DNA from 2 places in the Bradyrhizobium sp. SZCCHNRI3052 genome. Region 1 is predicted to be linked to the other one. Evidence: predicted binding sites of a transcription regulator. Region 1 holds the regulator's gene; the other holds the start of a gene.

Region 1 (8,437 bases):
GCCGGCGCCGTGCTGTTCGTGCAGACCTGCTTCTGGTTCAATGGCAGCGTCGACGTCCGGCAGATCGAAGCCCAGGTGGCGCGGCTCGGTCCGCACCCGAGCATGCTGGTGCTCAGCGCGGCTGCGGTCATCGGCCACCCCATGGTGCGGACCCTCGATGGCACCTGGATCTCGCGCCAGGAGGCGTTCTGGGTCCGAGAAATCGTTCGCCGCTCGCAACAGGACGGAACCATCGATTCACAGACGGCGCAGAGGCTCGCGCCCTACGTGGAACGCGAACGCGCCGGGATCGTCGCCGACTTCCGGAAACAGCCGCCCGACGTCGTCCTGATCGACAATCAGAACAGCGACTGGGGCGATTGGGCGCGTTCCGACCCCGAACTCAGGGCTCTGCTCGAGCCCTATGTGCTGGTACAGACCGTCGACGGCGTCGAAATCCTGAAACGCAGCTAGCGCTGGACCATCCTGAATCCGCCTTTCGAGGCGAAATATCCGCGAAATGGGCCCCCGCGGGGTCCCGCCAATCGCCGCAGGCGATCAAAACCGCGCGCCCGGCCTGTTGCGGGGGGCGCAAAGCCGCTAAAAGCGTGCCCGCCGAAGACCACGCTGGCGAGGATCCCGACCGCCTCGGCACGAGGCCTCGGTCAACGAGGCAATGTTGATGATGATCGTTCGATTTTTCGCCGCGGCCACCCTGCTGATGTCGCTGCTGCACCCCGCATTGGCCGCCGACGCCATATTTCCGCCCGGCGTCCGCATCGGGCTCGCGCCCCTGGTGGGACTCGCCAAGGCCAAGACGTTCTCCGGCTTCGAAACCGAGGACCAGAGCGTCAAGGTGCTGCTGACCGAACTGCCGGCGGCCGCCTATGGCGAGGTGAAGAATGCATTTACCGCCAATCCCGCCGGGACCGGCAGCGTCAAGCCGGAGAGCATCGAGACCGCTGCCGGCACCGCCTACTACACGGTGGAGAACGGCCGGGATGGCGCCACGCCAGTGCGGCGCTACTCGATGATCCTGCCCGGCAACGGCTTCTCCGGCTACGTGGCCGTGCAGATCCCGGAGACCGCGAGCCGGATCTATACCGACGATGCCGTGCGCCAGATGTTCGCCTCCGCCGTCGTCCGCAAGGACGTTCCGGTCGACGAGCAGCTCGCGATGATGCCGTTCAAGGTCACCGACCTCTCCGGGTTCAAGACCATCCGCACGCTCGGGCCGGGCGCCCTGATCCTGGCCGATGGCGAAGAGGACAAGGGCTTCGAGGCCGCGCCCTTCGTGGTGATCGGGCTGGTGGCCGGCGTCGCCCCGGAGGCAGGCGACCGCGCGCGCGTCGCGCAGCAGGCGGCCACCACCATTCCGGGCGTCCGCGAAGCGCGCATCACGATGTCCGAGCCGATCCGCATCGACGGCCAGCCGGCCTATGAGACCCGGATCGACGCCACCAGCGGCAAGGACAATACGCCGGTGACGGTGGTGCAGTGGCTGCGCTTCGGCGGGCCGAACACGTTGCGGATCATCGGCAGCGCGCCGCGCGACCAGTGGTCGGCGGCCTTCCCGCGCTTCCGCGCCGTCCGCGACGGCATCCAGCCGAGAGGCTGAGACCAGTCCGGCATCGGACGTCGTGATCACGTCGGCCGCTCGCCGTGAGACGGACTACAAAGTTGGCCGACAAACAAGAAGCCACGGGCATCGTTGCCCGTGGCTTGTTCGTTCGATCGACAGGACGGCAGCAGGACGCCTGCCTATGCTCGCCGTCAGGCGGCGCTGTTCGACTGATCGTTGCTCGCCGCCGGCGCCGCCTTCGCGCCACCCTTGGACACGCCGACCAGCGCGGGACGCAGCACGCGCTCGCCGATCATGAAGCCGGCCTGCACGACCTGCACCACGGTACCGGACGGCACCGACGGATCCGGGACCTCGTACATCGCCTGCTGGAAGTTGGGGTCGAACTTCTGTCCCGTCGGATCGAACTTCTTGACGCCGTTCTTCTCCAGCGTGTTGAGCAGCGAGCGCTCGGTGAGCTCAACGCCCTCGATCAACGACTTCAGGCCCGCATCGGCATTGGCGCGTGTCTCGGCCGGCACGGCATCGAGCGCGCGCTGCAGATTGTCGGCGATGTCGAGCACGTCGCGCGCGAAGCCGGTGATGCCGTACATGCGCGCATCGGCGACTTCACGGGCCGTCCGCTTGCGCAGGTTCTCCATTTCCGCCAGCGTGCGCAGCATCTTGTCGCGCGCGTCGGCCGCCTCCTTGGCAAGCGCCTCGGCCGAGCCGGCCTCAGGATCATCGGGCATGATGTAGGGCTTGGAGACGACGGGTTCGCTGGCCTGCGCCGGGTTTTCCGGATCATTCTTATGCAGGTCGGGATCGGTCATGGACAGACTCGCAAGTTCGGCTGACGGGTTTGGGGATATGGGGCGGGATATCGTGCTTTGGGCGTCGAAAATCAAGCGCAGCCTGACCATCGCGCCCGAAGGCGCTGTCCGCGGGTTAACCAGGTCACGCGTCAGCCGCCCAGCAACCGGCTGACCAGACGCGCGGCATAATCGACCGTCGGAATCACCCGGGCATAGTTGAGCCGGGTCGGACCGATGACGCCGAGCACGCCGACGATGCGGCCCGTGGCGTCGGAATAGGGCGACACGATCGTCGACGAGCCCGACAGCGAGAACAGCTTGTTCTCCGAGCCGATGAAGATGCGGACACCTTCCGCGCTCTCCGCCCGTCCGAGCAGATCGACGACGCCGCGCTTGGTCTCGAGATCGTCGAACAGCCGCCGGACACGCTCGAGATCTTCGAGCGCATGCAAATCCTCGAGCAGGTTGGCGTGGCCGCGCACGATGAGCTGCCGCTCGTCGCTGTCCCCTCCGGACCAGCTCGCGACTCCGGCGGCGATCACCTTCTGCGTCAACTGATCGAGCTCGGCACGGTCATGCGCCAGCGCGGTCTCGAGCTCGAGCCGCGCTTCCGCCAGCGTCCGTCCTCTGATGCGGGCATTGAGGAAATTGGACGCCTCGGTCAGCGCCGAAGACGGCACGCCCGGCGGCAGGGTCAGGACCCGATTCTCGACCTGTCCGTCCTCGCCGACCAGAACGACGAGCGCGCGCTCGGGCTCGAGCCTGACGAACTCGATGTGCTTCAGCCGGGTGTTGGATTTGGCGGTGAGAACCACGGCAGCGGCACGGGTCAGACCCGACAGCCGGGTCAGCGCTTCATCCAGCGCCGCTTCGACCGACTGCGCCCGGCCGACGGCCGCGAGCTGGCTCTGGATCGACTGCCGCTCGGCCTCCGTCATGTCGCCGACCTGCATCAGGGCGTCGACGAAGAAGCGCAGGCCAGCCTCGGTCGGCAGCCGGCCGGCCGAGGTGTGCGGCGCGTAGATCAGGCCGAGCTGCTCGAGATCGGCCATGACGTTGCGCACCGAGGCCGGCGACAGCGGAACCGCGATCAGCCGCGAAATGTTGCGCGAGCCGACCGGTTCGCCGGTCGCCAGATAGCTTTCGACGATCTGCCGGAAGATCTCGCGCGAGCGCTCGTTCAGGTGCGCCAGACCGGCCGGCGGTGTCATCAGGTTGATCGGATCGTGGTGGGCCACCAGATGAACTCCTCCCAGCTGCCTATAATGTGTCCATGCGGCGGCTCGGTGGCAAGCCGGTCGGCGCTCGCGGGCGAAGCCATGATAAACCCTTGCCGCTGCCTGTCCCGGCTCCTACAAGGCCCGTCAAAGTCGGTCTTTCGCGCGCTTTCACGGAGAGAATCATGCGGCCGAGCCGCCGTGCACCGGATGAACTGCGGGCCGTGAGCCTGGAACGCGGCGTCGTCAAATACGCCGAGGGCTCCTGCTTGGTGAAGTTCGGCGACACCCATGTCCTGGTCACCGCCACGCTCGAGGACCGGCTGCCGCCCTGGCTCAAGGGCCAGGGACGCGGCTGGATCACCGCCGAATACGGCATGCTGCCGCGCGCCACGCTGGAACGGACCCGGCGCGAGGCCTCCGCAGGCAAGCAGACCGGCCGCACCGTCGAGATCCAGCGCCTGATCGGCCGCTCGCTGCGCACCGCGATCGACCTGGAAGCGCTCGGCGAGCGCCAGATCACGGTCGATTGCGACGTGCTGCAGGCCGATGGCGGCACGCGCACGGCGTCGATCACCGGCGCCTGGGTGGCGCTGGCCGACTGCATCAAGTGGATGAAATCGCGCAACATGATCAAGACCGAGGTGCTGCGCGCCAACGTCGCCGCAATCTCCTGCGGCATCTACAACGGCACGCCGGTGCTGGATCTCGACTACGCCGAGGACTCCGAGGCCGAGACCGACGCCAATTTCGTCATGACCGGCGACGGCCGCATCATCGAGGTGCAGGGCACGGCGGAGAAGACGCCGTTCACCGAGGCCGAATTCCTGGCGCTGATGGCGCTCGCCCGCAAGGGCGTCGCGCGGCTGGTCGACCTGCAGAAGATGGCGGTCGCGTGAACAGCCCGCACCGCAAGCTCACCGGTCGCATCATCATTGCGACCCACAATCCCGGCAAGCTTGCCGAGATGCGCGAGCTGCTCGCCCCCCATGGCGTCGAGGCGGTGTCGGCCGGCGATCTCGGCCTGGACGAGCCGGACGAGACCGGCGAGACCTTCCAGGCCAACGCCCGCATCAAGGCGGTCGCCGCGGCCAGAGCCGCGCAGCTTCCTGCCTTTGCCGACGATTCCGGCATCGTGGTTCATGCGCTCGATGGGGCGCCGGGGATCTATTCGGCGCGCTGGGCCGGACCGGACAAGGATTTCGGCGGCGCGATGACGCGCATCGAGCGCCTCCTGCAGGAGCGGGGCGCGACTGGTGCCGACAAGCGCAGCGCCCATTTCGTCTCGGCGCTGTGCGTGGCGTGGCCGGACGGTCACGTCGAGGAGGTCGAGGCGCGGGTCGACGGCACCCTGGTCTGGCCGCCGCGTGGCACGGCGGGCTTCGGCTACGACCCGATGTTCCTGCCAGAGGGCCACGACCGGACCTTCGGCGAGATGACCAGCATCGAGAAACATGGCCTGCCGCCGCTCGGGCTCGGCCTGTCGCACCGGGCGCGCGCCTTCGTGAAACTCGCGGAGATCTGTCTTGAGCAGCGCTGACAGCGAAGCGTTCGGCGTCTATGTGCACTGGCCGTTCTGCCTGTCGAAATGTCCGTATTGCGACTTCAACAGCCACGTCCGGCATGCCGCCATCGATCAGGACCGCTTCGCCCGCGCCTTTGCGCAGGAGATCGCGACCACGGCCGCCCGCATTGGGCCGCGCACCGTCACGTCGATCTTTCTCGGCGGCGGCACCCCGTCGCTGATGCAGCCGCAGACGGTCGGCGCCATTCTCGACGCGATCGGCCGGCACTGGCACGTCGCTGGCGATGTCGAGGTGTCGCTCGAAGCCAACCCGACCAGCGTCGAGGCGACCCGCTTTGCCGGCTATCGCGCCGCCGGCGTCAACCGGGTCTCGCTCGGCGTCCAGGCGATGGACGATGCGTCGCTCAAGATGCTCGGCCGCCTGCACACCGCCGAGGAGGCGATGAAGGCGGTCGCGATCGCGCGCCATGCATTCGAGCGCTATTCGTTCGATCTGATCTACGCGCGGCCCGACCAGACGCCGGCGATGTGGACCGAGGAGCTGACGCGGGCGATCGGCGAGGCGGCTGAGCATTTGTCGCTGTATCAACTGACCATCGAGGAAGGCACGCCGTTCTTCGGCCTGCACGCCGCGGGCAAGCTGAAGACGCCGGACGAAGGCCTGGCGCGCACCTTGTACGACGTCACGCAGGAGATCTGTGGCCGTCACGGACTGCCGGCCTATGAGATTTCCAATCACGCCCGGCCCGGCGCGGAGTGCCGGCACAACCTCGTCTACTGGCGCGGCCACGAATATGCCGGCATCGGCCCGGGCGCCCATGGCCGCCTCGACATCGGCGGCATCAGGCACGCGACCGCGACCGACAAGCGGCCGGAGGCCTGGCTGATGCGGGTCGAGTCCAACGGTCATGGTGTGATGACCGACGACGAGCTCAACCGCGAGGAGCGCGCCGACGAATTCCTGCTGATGGGGCTGCGACTGGCCGAGGGCATCGACCCGCAGCGCTACGCAAGGATCTCCGGCCGCACGCTCGATCCGCGCCGCATCGCGCTGCTGCGCGAGGAGGGCGCGATCGCGGTCGATCCGGACGGGCGGCTGCGCGTGACCCAGGACGGCTTTCCGGTGCTCGACGCGGTCGTCGCCGACCTCGCCGCCTGAGAAGTGCTGCGACTCACGTCGCGCTGAAACTCTTCGGCGCGCCGGCGACCGCCTGTCCGCCACCCGAACCGACGCGCATCACCGCAAGCCCGCGCTCATTGGTGCCGTCGCTGCGGAACCGGAACAGCCCGTCGATGCCGGCGAAGCCGGATGCATTGGTCAGGACATCGGGCGCGAAACGCTGGTTGCCCTGGGTGCGCGCCAACGCGGCCACGAGCGCCACCGCATCATAGGCGAGGGTCGCCGTACGTACGGGATCGCCGCCGAATCGCGTCCGGTAGCGGCCGGCAAAGGCGCGGAAGCCGGAGGGATCCGGCGCGGCATAGAGGCCGCCCTGCAGGCTGGCGCTGGCATAGACGCGCGGATTGTCCCACAGCCCTGTGCCGAGCAACTGGATGTTGCGCAGATTGGCGCCGGCAGCGGTCAGCGCATCGGCCGTCGCCGCGACCGATTCGCCGTCATCGGCCAGCAGCAGCGCATCGGCGCCGCCGAGCGCCTGCGCCACCGTGCGCGCAGGCCCGTTGCGGTCGCCGGAATATTTCTCGAATGCCACGATGCGTCCGCCGCGGCGGCTGACCGCGGTCTTGAACGCCCCCTCGACGACGGTGCCGTAGGCATTGTCGGGCAGCAGCGCCGCGAACGAGCGTTTGCCGACGCTGGCGGAATATTCGACGATGCGGCTGGCATCGGACTCCGGCAGGAAGCTGAGCAGATAGACGCCGCGCCCCGCCACACTCGAATCGGTCGAAAAGGCGATGACCGAGATGTTGCGCGCGCGCGCCACCTGAGCCGTCGCCGGCACTGAGCCCGCGAACAGGGGGCCGAGAATGATCTCGGCGCCTTCGTCGCAGGCCTGCTGCGCGCCCTGCTGCGCCCCTTGCGGGCTGCCGGCGTCGTCCTTGATCAGGAGCTGGATGTTGGGGTTCTGAAACTCGGCCAGCGCCATCTCGGCGGCGTTCTTCATCGATTGCGCGGCGACGCCGGCATTGCCCGACGCCGACAGCGGCAGAATCAGCCCGACCTTGACCTGGCCGTTGCCGGCCACCGCCGGTTGCTGCGGCGGTCCCGCCGGCGCGGTCGGCTGCTCGAACGGATTGAAGCCCTGCTGGACGTTGGAGCACGCCGACAGCAGCGGCGCGCCGACGATCAGGCCCAGCGCCGTTCGCCGGGCGACCCCATGGGGTCCCGGACCGAGAGAGTTGGGATGACGCGGGCCCACCATGGCATCTCTTCGTTCGGCCGAGTCCGGCCAGAAGTTCCCCAAACGCACGTCCCGCAGGCCGTGCAGATTCACTCATATTGTCGACGAATAGTTAAGCAAAACAAAAGGCTGTCAGCGCCACACAGCCGATCAATTCGACGTTTTGCACGGCCTATCCCCTGCTCGTACACACCCTCATCGAGGTGCAGCTTCGAACTTGAAGCTGCGATGAACGGCACCCCCCTGCCGATCGGCACTTCAAAATCGCTGCGTGGCTGTTCCCCTGTGGCAATCCCGCGGCAGGCCCTTTAAATTACCTCGATGGGCGCGAAGGCAATCCCCAAGACGTCGCCGGACGACGGCAAATCTTCCACCACGTCGACCTATCTGGTGGCGGGGCAGATCGTTGCGGCGCCCAAGGCGCGGCCTGGATTGCATCTGGTGGCGACCCCGATCGGCAATCTCGGCGACATCACGCTGCGCGCGCTGGAAACCCTGGCCGGCTCCGACCTCATCTTGTGCGAGGACACGCGAATCACGCGGCGCCTGACCGAGCGCTACGGCCTCAGCGCGGAACTCGCAGCCTATCATGAGCACAATGCCGAAGCCGTCAGACCCAGGATCCTGCAGCGCCTCGCCGAAGGCGCGGCCATCGCGCTGGTGTCGGACGCCGGCACGCCGCTGATCTCCGATCCCGGCTACAAGCTGGTGCGCGAGGCGTGTGAGGCCGGGCATGCCGTCACCGCGCTGCCGGGACCTTCCGCCGTGCTCGCGGCGCTGAGCGTGGCCGCGCTGCCGACCGACCGTTTCTTCTTCGAGGGGTTCCTGCCGGCCAGGCAGCAGGCGCGGCGTACGCGGCTGTCCGAGCTCGCGCGGATCGACGCGACGCTGGTCCTGTTCGAAGCCGGCAGCCGGGTGCAGGAGACGCTGGCCGACCTCGCCGATGCCATGGCGGGACGCCAGGCCGCGATCTGCCGCGA
Region 2 (8,437 bases), on a different contig from region 1:
CGGCTGGCGCCGGGCCGGCACGCCTTCTGGGCGGTCGGCCGCAAGATCGAGGTCAAGCGCCTGGATATGCGGCCCACAGTGCTGGAGATCACCGCGCAGGAGATGCTGACCAAGGATCGCATCGCGCTGCGGGTGACGCTCACGGCGTTCCGGCGGATTGCCGACGCGGAGGCGGCTGTCGCGACCACGCCCGATGTGGATGCGTGGCTGTACCGGCTGGTGCAGTTCGCGATCCGCGAGGCGGTGGCGTCACGCACGCTCGACGAGGTGCTGGCCGCCAAGGCCTCGCTCGATGCCGAACTGCGCGACTACGTGCGCGCGCGGCTCGGCGGCTCGGGCGTGGAGGTGACGGAGCTCGGCGTGAAGGACGTGATCCTGCCCGGCGAGATCCGCGAGCTCGTCAACAAGGTGGTGGAGGCGGAGCGGCTGGCCAAGGCCAACCTGATCCGTCGCCAGGAGGAGACGGCGGCGACGCGCTCGCTCCTGAACACTGCCAGGCTGATGGAAGAGAACCCGCTGCTGCTGCGGCTCAAGGAGCTGGAGTCGCTGGAGCGCCTGGTCGAGAAGGTCGGCCGTATCGACCTGCACGCCGGCGACGGCGCCGGCCTCGACGCGCTGCTGACGCGGCTGGTGCGGCTGAAGGCGCCGGAGACGGCGTGATGGACAAGGGAGGCCGCCCACGGGCGGCTTCTCGCTTGCGATGGAGGGAGCGTGGGACAGAATTGAAAAAGCTGCTGGGTTTCGTGAGTATGGATTCCGGGCTCTCGCTGCGCGAGCGCCGGAATGACGGGAGGAGAGATCACACCTCTCTCCACGCGTCATTCCGGGGCAGCCGCGTAGCGGCTGAGCCCGGAATCCATAACCACGGCTCTCGGATGGCATACTACGTCTATCTACTGGCGAGCAAAAAACACGGGACGCTCTATCTGGGCGTCACGAATGATCTCATTCGACGCGTCTACGAACACCGAACCAAGGCGGCTCCGGGCTTGCTTCACCTCGCGCTATGACATCGGCAAGCTCGTCTGGTTCGAAATCTACGACAACGCGATCACGGCCATCGCGCGCGAGAAGGAGCTGAAGAAGTGGCGGCGCGACTGGAAAATCAGGCTGATCGAGGAGAACAACCCGAATTGGGACGATCTGTATCCGGGGATTTGTGGTTGAGACGGTGCCTCACACTGATCGTCGGGAGTATGGATTCCGGGCTCGCGCCGTCTGCGCAAATGGCTTTGCCATTTGCTTGCCGACGCGCCCCGGAATGACGCATCGAGAGATCACGCGCTCTTTCCTCCGCCATTCTGGGCCAGCACAGTGTCGGGGGCATAGATCATCGACGGATGCCATATGCTTGGCCCGCGATGAGCGCAGCATCTTGGTGTCACGAACTACGCACGCACAGCCACCACTCATCGCGCTACGAGCGGCGAATGAACGCAGCTGCCGCTGGATGTTACGAACTGACCTGATTGGAATGTGAGACGAGCGATGATCGACGGAAACACCCTGATCGCCTGGGGCTTCAGGCCCGGTCGCTGGTTCAAGGAGGGACTGGCGACGGCAAATGCGATGCGGGCCGATGGCGCCGATGATGACGCGATCTTCGCCGCGCTGCAGGAACTGCAGCCGGCGGAGACGCTGATGCGCACCAACGGCGTGCCGTTCGCGATGCTGATCGAGGCCGACAACGAGCTGGAGCGCGCCAATGTCGCGGCGGTGACCCAGCACATGGATGCGTTGATGCGGGTGCCGACCATCGTAGCCGGCGCCGTGATGCCGGACGCCTGTCCGTCGGGAACGGCGCTCGGCACCATCCCGGTCGGCGGCGTGGTCGCCTGTGAGGACGCGATCCATCCGGGCTTCCATTCCTCTGACATCTGCTGCTCAGTGGCGGTGACCGTGTTCAACCGCGGGGACGACCCGAAGCGCATCCTTGACGCCGTCCACGCCGTGACCCACTTCGGTCCCGGCGGACGCGACCGGCTGCATCAGCCGCCGGGCGAGGTGATGAAAGGCTTTGACGGCAACCCGTTCCTGAAGGGGCTCGAGCGCTTCGCGATCGGCCACTTCGCCACGCAGGGCGACGGCAACCACTTCGCCTATGTCGGCCATCTCAGGTCGACCGGGCAGGCGGCGCTGGTGACGCATCACGGCTCGCGCGGCTTCGGCGCACAGCTCTACAAGCGCGGCATGGCGGTGGCGAAGCGGCACACCGCGATCCATGCGCCGAAGGTCCCGGAGCACAGCGCCTGGATCAAGGCGTCGAGCGACGACGGCCGCGCCTATTGGGAGGCGTTGCAGGTCGCGCGGCTGTGGACCAGGGCCAATCACCACGCGATTCACGATCTCGCTGCGGCGAAGCTCGGCAACGCCGTCGCGGACCGGTTCTGGAACGAGCACAACTTCGTCTTCCAGAAGAGCGACGGCCTGTACTACCACGGCAAGGGCGCGACGCCGAACTGGTCCGGCTTCTCGGCTGACGATGACGGACGCACGATCGTGCCGCTCAACATGGCCGAGCCGGTGCTGATCCTGAAGCATCGCGACAACAAGGATGCGCTCGGCTTCGCGCCGCACGGCGCTGGCCGTAATCTCGGTCGGAAGGCGTTTTTGCGCGCGCATCGCCCGGAGATGCCCGAGGGCATCGATGCGCGGTTCTATTGCGGCAAGCCTGATTTGTCGGAGCTGCCGCAGGCCTACAAGAACGCGGCGTCGGTACGGGCGCAGATCGCACGCTACGGCCTCGGCGAGGTGACCGACGAGGTGATCCCTTACGGCTCGATCATGGCCGGTGACTGGGAAGCCGACGCGCCGTGGCGGAAGGGGCGGTGAAGGCCCCGAGGCTCCTATAAGGGGCAGCAAGTCGCCCGTATGAGCGTCAGCCATATGCGGCTTCACCGCGCAACTCCCGAGATCCAGGATGCCGCTCCGGCCTGCGCCTCAACGGGCGCAGGCCTTCCTCATCCGAGGCAGGCGATCAACGAGGTCGAGCTGTGTCCGATCGGGTCCATTGCGTTGTTCGCCGGGCGGACGATTGAGGGTGCGGGGAGGGATTCTGTTTGGGGGCTTGGCCTTTCGCTTGCGTCGCACGGCAATGGCACTGGTCGCGATCGCGAACTGCTGTTAGTCGGACGGCGTCGGCCAGGGAGTAGTCATGTCTGAGGAAACGTCGGCGCGCGCGCAGCGCTCGCCTCTATTGTCGATTTGGGGGGCGCCGCGCCAGACCGGCGAAGCCATCGCAGCGGTGACGCCAAGTTCTTGGTTGATCGTGCTGCTCGTGGCTCTGGGCGGCACAGCCGCGGCGATCAATTGGTTGGTCGGGCAGGGCGTCGGGGCGGAGATAACCGATTGGCGTGTCCTGACCGGCACGATCCTGCTCGGGGCATGTCTCGGCATCCTCAATCTTTACGTGTCGGCCTTCATCCTGAGCGCAGTGACGCGCTGGCTCGGCGGCCATGCCTCGGCCGCGAGCATGCGGGCGGTGCTCGCGTTCTCGATGCTGCCGAGCATTCTCGGTCTGGTCCTCGGTCTGGTGCTGGCGGGGCTGGCGCCGGCGGTGAACAGCGCCGTGCTGCAGGTGATCGGCGGTGCCTTCGGACTGTGGGGATTGATCATTGCGGTGCTGATGCTCGGGGGAACGGCGAAGCTGGGTGCCGGCAGATCGCTGCTCGCCTATGGCGTCGCGTCGCTGCTGGCTCCGGCTATGGTGGCGCTGGTCATCCGAACCTTCCTGTTTCAGCCGTTCACCGTCCCGTCGGGTTCGAACATGCCGACCCTGCTCGTCGGAGACTACGTGTTCGCGACGAAGTACGCCTATGGCTACAGCCGCTTCTCGCTGCCGTTCTCGCCGCCGCTGTTTGCCGGGCGCCTTCTCGCGCGCGGGCCGGAACGGGGCGACGTCGCGGTGTTTCGGCTGCCAAAGGACAACCGGACCGATTACGTCAAGCGCATCGTCGGGCTGCCCGGTGATCGCGTGCAGATGAAGGACGGGCAGCTCTATCTCAACGATACGCCGGTCGCGCGGGAGAAGGTGGCCGATTTCGTCGGCACCGGCGCGTGCGGCTCGGAAGAGGTGGCGCGGGTCAAGCGTTGGCGCGAGACCTTGCCGAACGGGGTGAGCTACGAGACGCTCGATTGCGTCGACCATGGCTTCTATGACAACACCAATGTCTACACGGTGCCGCCCGGGCACGTGTTCGCGATCGGCGACAACAGAGACAACTCGACCGACAGCCGGATGCTGTCGGCGGTCGGCTATATCCCGTTCGAGAACCTGATCGGCCGGATCGGGATGATCTTCTTCTCCCGCGACGGTGAGGGCGCCTCGGCGCGGGTTCGCTTCGAGCGGATCGGGGCCATGGTGAAGTAGTCCGCGTCCGGCCGCCCACTCGCGACATGCGTACTCTTCAGCACAGCTTGTGAGATGCGAGACGTGGCTTCCGCCTGCGCCCTGAGAGGGCGCAGGCCTTCGCTCATCTGGCTCCGTGGCAAACAAAAAGGGCGCGGCTTGCGCCGCGCCCTTGGTGTCTTCGCGAGGAGGCTGGACTTAGAAGTCCATGCCGCCCATGCCGCCGCCCGGAGGCATCGCGGGGCCGCCGGCGTTCTTCTTCGGCAGCTCGGCGACCATGGCTTCGGTCGTGATCAGCAGCGCGGCCACGGAGGCGGCGTTCTGGATCGCGGCGCGAACCACCTTGGTCGGGTCGATGATGCCCTTGGAGACCAGGTTGCCGTACTCGCCGGTCTGGCTGTCGAAGCCATAGGCGTACTGGTCCTTCTCCAGGATCTTGCCGACGATGACCGAGCCGTCCTCACCCGCGTTGATCGCGATCTGGCGGGCCGGGGCGGAGAGCGCCTTGCGGACGATCTCGATGCCGGTCTTCTGGTCGTCGTTCTTGGTGCGCAGGCCCTTGAGCTGCTCGGACGCCCGGAGCAGGGCGACGCCGCCGCCCGGCAGGATGCCTTCCTCGACAGCCGCGCGGGTCGCATGCATCGCGTCATCCACGCGATCCTTGCGCTCCTTGACCTCGACCTCGGTCGCGCCGCCGACGCGGATCACCGCGACGCCGCCCGCGAGCTTGGCCAGACGCTCCTGCAGCTTCTCACGGTCGTAGTCCGAGGTGGTCTCCTCGATCTGCGCCTTGATCTGCTGAACGCGCGCCTCGATGTCGGCCTTCTTGCCGGCGCCGTTGACGATCGTGGTGTTCTCCTTGTCGATCATCACCTTCTTGGCGCGGCCGAGCATGGAGAGGTTGACGTTCTCGAGCTTGATGCCGAGGTCTTCCGAGATCGCCTGGCCGCCGGTCAGGATCGCGATGTCCTGCAGCATGGCCTTGCGGCGATCGCCGAAGCCCGGAGCCTTGACGGCGGCGACCTTCAGGCCGCCACGCAGGCGGTTGACGACCAGGGTGGCCAGCGCCTCGCCCTCGACGTCCTCGGCGACGATCACCAGCGGCTTGCCGGTCTGCACCACGGCCTCGAGCAGCGGCAGCAGCTCGTTCAGCGAGGAGAGCTTCTTCTCGTTGATCAGGATGTAGGCGTCATCCATCTCGACGCGCATCTTGTCGGCGTTGGTGACGAAGTAGGGCGAGATGTAGCCGCGGTCGAACTGCATGCCCTCGACGACGTCGAGCTCGGTCTCGAGCGACTTGGCTTCCTCGACGGTGATGACACCCTCGTTGCCGACCTTCTTCATGGCGTCGGCGAGGAACTTGCCGATCTCGGCGTCGCCGTTGGCGGAGATGGTGCCGACCTGGGCGATCTCGTCGTTCGACGTGACCTTCTTGGAGTTCTTGACGAGGTCGGCAACGACCGCCTCGACCGCGAGGTCGATGCCGCGCTTCAGATCCATCGGGTTCATGCCGGCGGCAACCGCCTTGGCGCCTTCACGCACGATGGCCTGGGCCAGCACGGTCGCGGTGGTGGTGCCGTCGCCGGCCGCATCAGCGGACTTCGAGGCGACCTCGCGCACCATCTGCGCGCCCATGTTCTCGAACTTGTCGTCGAGCTCGATCTCCTTGGCGACGGTGACGCCGTCCTTGGTGATGCGCGGCGCGCCGAACGACTTGTCGAGGACGACGTTGCGGCCCTTCGGACCGAGCGTGACCTTGACGGCATTGGCGAGGATGTCCACGCCGCGCAGCATGCGGTCGCGAGCGTCGACGCCGAACTTTACGTCTTTTGCTGACATATTGGGTTTCCCTGAGTTGAATTGGTCGTCTCACCCTGGGCAGGGCGCCCGCAGGCGCTCCTCAGGGTGAGCGTTGAGCGGGTTGGCTTAGGCGGCCTTCTTCTTCGACGCGGTGTCGGTGAGCACGCCCATGATGTCGCTTTCCTTCATGATCAGCAGCTCGTGGCCGTCGATCTTGACCTCGGTGCCCGACCACTTGCCGAACAGCACGCGATCACCGACCTGGACGTCGAGCGGGACCAGCTTGCCGCTCTCGTCGCGGGCGCCCGGGCCCACCGCGATCACTTCGCCCTGCGAGGGCTTTTCCTTGGCCGAGTCGGGGATGATGATGCCGCCAGCGGTCTTCTCTTCGGCGTCGATGCGCTTGACCACGACGCGGTCGTGAAGCGGACGGAAAGCCATACAGTCCTCCTAAGCTATTGAGGCGATTGTCAGTTTCTGGAAATTTGGCAGTCGGCGCCGGCGAGTGCCAGCACGCAGGCTGGATTTAGGGGAGAGCATTCAGCCGGGCAAGGGCTTGTAGCAGAAAAATTAGCAGTCAACTGCGGGCTCTGCCAAAGCGTTCCGATAGCGTTAACGGGAGCGGAACGGACCGTGAAACCCCGTATTAGCACCTGGGCTAAGTGGCTGCTAATGCAGCATTTTTCAACATGTCGTTAAACATTTAAGCTTGAGATGGGTTGAGGACATGCGTCACATTTCTAGGCAGTGAGCGCATCTTTGCCGGGTGGCTCCATCCCGGATGGCCACACGGACATGCGCTCCAGAAACGGAGGTTGGCATGGTGTCGAAGGTTGAGGTTTCCGAGGACTTTCGGAAACAGGTGCTGGGTTACGGGCTGACGACGGCGCAGATCCTGTATCGGATGCCGGACCATCGCTCGCTGCTGCAGACCTATGTCTGGCAGAACTACGACCTGTTTCCGAAATTCCCGGCGCTGCAGGACTTCCTGGCGTTCTGGCAGGAGAAGATCGAGGGTCCGCTGTATTCGGTCACGGTGGCGCATTCCAAGCTGATCAAGCCGGCCGAGCTGCGCGCCGTCGACGGCGTCTTCCGGCTGCATTGAGGCTGACAGCCACCGCTGCCGCCTCATGAGATTCCGGGGCGCGCGAAGCGCGAGCCCGGAATCCATCGGGCGGCAGAACGCGCGGAGGAATGGATTCCGGGCTCGTGCTTCGCACGCCCCGGAATGACGACCTTTGTTGGAGCGGCTGCTGGGACTCTCCAATATGTGCTACCCTCGCGACGAGGATACGCAGGGAGAGCACCATGGCCACCAAGAGCCGGACGACCAAGCCCGCATCACGCGCCGCCGCCAAGTCAGCGGCGCTGAAGACCGGCAAGAGCAGCAAGGCGACGGCGAAGGCCGTTACGAGAACTAGCGCCAAGCCGCTGGCGAAGACGCCCGCCAAGCCGGGCCGGGCGGCTGCGCCCTCGGCGCGCAAGGCGCTGGCGAGCAAGGGGCGACCAGCGCCGGCGCCGCGCCGCCGCAAACAGAAGGTCGCGATCAGCCATCACCGCGAGGAGGACTTCAAGGCCGACGGCCTGCGCGCCTATGCTGTTTACCGCGACCTCGGCATCGCCGACGCGACGCGCGGTTTGGCGCGTGCGCATGTCATCCGCATGCTGCCGCCGTGCAATCCGCAGGAAGTCTCCAAGCTGCACACCCATGCGGTCGACTTCCAGATGGTCTATGTGCTCAAGGGCTGGGTGAAGAGCTACCTCGAAGGCGTCGGCGAGACGCTGATGCAGGAGGGCAGTTGCTGGACCCAGCCGCCGAAGATCCGGCACATGATCCTCGACTATTCCGACGACGTCGAGCTGCTGGAAGTGATCCTGCCGGCCGACTTCAAAACCGTCGAACTGTCGACGTAAAGCCGACAGAAATGGATGGAAACATTCGCGTGCGATGGACGGCGGTCCCATCGCGCGTGTGTGTTGACATCCGGTCTCGCGTCACTGGGACGGATGGGCCGGCGACGAATCCGTAAGAGGTGTTCGCCGCGGGCTTGCGTAAAGGCGTACCCGTCCCGTTGCCGCGCTTCGTCGTCCAGTTCGCTCCCACGATCCCGCGCGCGCCTCGCACGCGCGCATCGATGCAGCCCCGCTTCGCCAGCGCGGGCGCCGGCTCGGCTTCGGGTGTAGGACATCGCGAGGACATCGACTGGCTGCGCGCCATCGCGGTGCTCTCCGTCGTCGCATTCCATTTCGAGGCGCCGGCGATCTTCGGCGGCTTCGTCGGCGTCGACA

The links. The regulator HrcA, encoded in region 1, represses chaperone genes, less so after heat shock. The targets are predictions, from matches to a motif close to GTTAGCACTCNCNNNNNGNGAGTGCTAAC.
Region 2: a site for HrcA is predicted at 6,633-6,661, ahead of groES (co-chaperone GroES). Genes of this name have one in related genera too.

The regions. Positions count from the first base shown of each region.
Region 1 covers NZ_JAUETW010000004.1:279,215-287,651, forward strand. The annotation lists gene QW887_RS14905 (hypothetical protein) at 1-453, shown strand, start outside; gene QW887_RS14910 (hypothetical protein) at 662-1,597, shown strand; gene grpE (nucleotide exchange factor GrpE) at 1,753-2,373, opposite strand; gene hrcA (heat-inducible transcriptional repressor HrcA) at 2,505-3,593, opposite strand; gene rph (ribonuclease PH) at 3,758-4,471, shown strand; gene rdgB (RdgB/HAM1 family non-canonical purine NTP pyrophosphatase) at 4,468-5,112, shown strand; gene hemW (radical SAM family heme chaperone HemW) at 5,099-6,256, shown strand; gene QW887_RS14940 (penicillin-binding protein activator) at 6,270-7,478, opposite strand; gene rsmI (16S rRNA (cytidine(1402)-2'-O)-methyltransferase) at 7,779-8,437, shown strand, end outside.
Region 2 covers NZ_JAUETW010000003.1:557,218-565,654, forward strand. The annotation lists gene QW887_RS12980 (slipin family protein) at 1-660, shown strand, start outside; partial or broken gene QW887_RS12985 (GIY-YIG nuclease family protein) at 876-1,167, shown strand; gene QW887_RS12990 (RtcB family protein) at 1,489-2,832, shown strand; gene lepB (signal peptidase I) at 3,155-4,369, shown strand; gene groL (chaperonin GroEL) at 4,547-6,187, opposite strand; gene groES (co-chaperone GroES) at 6,275-6,589, opposite strand; gene QW887_RS13010 (usg protein) at 6,969-7,253, shown strand; gene QW887_RS13015 (cupin) at 7,457-8,062, shown strand; gene QW887_RS13020 (acyltransferase family protein) at 8,284-8,437, shown strand, end outside.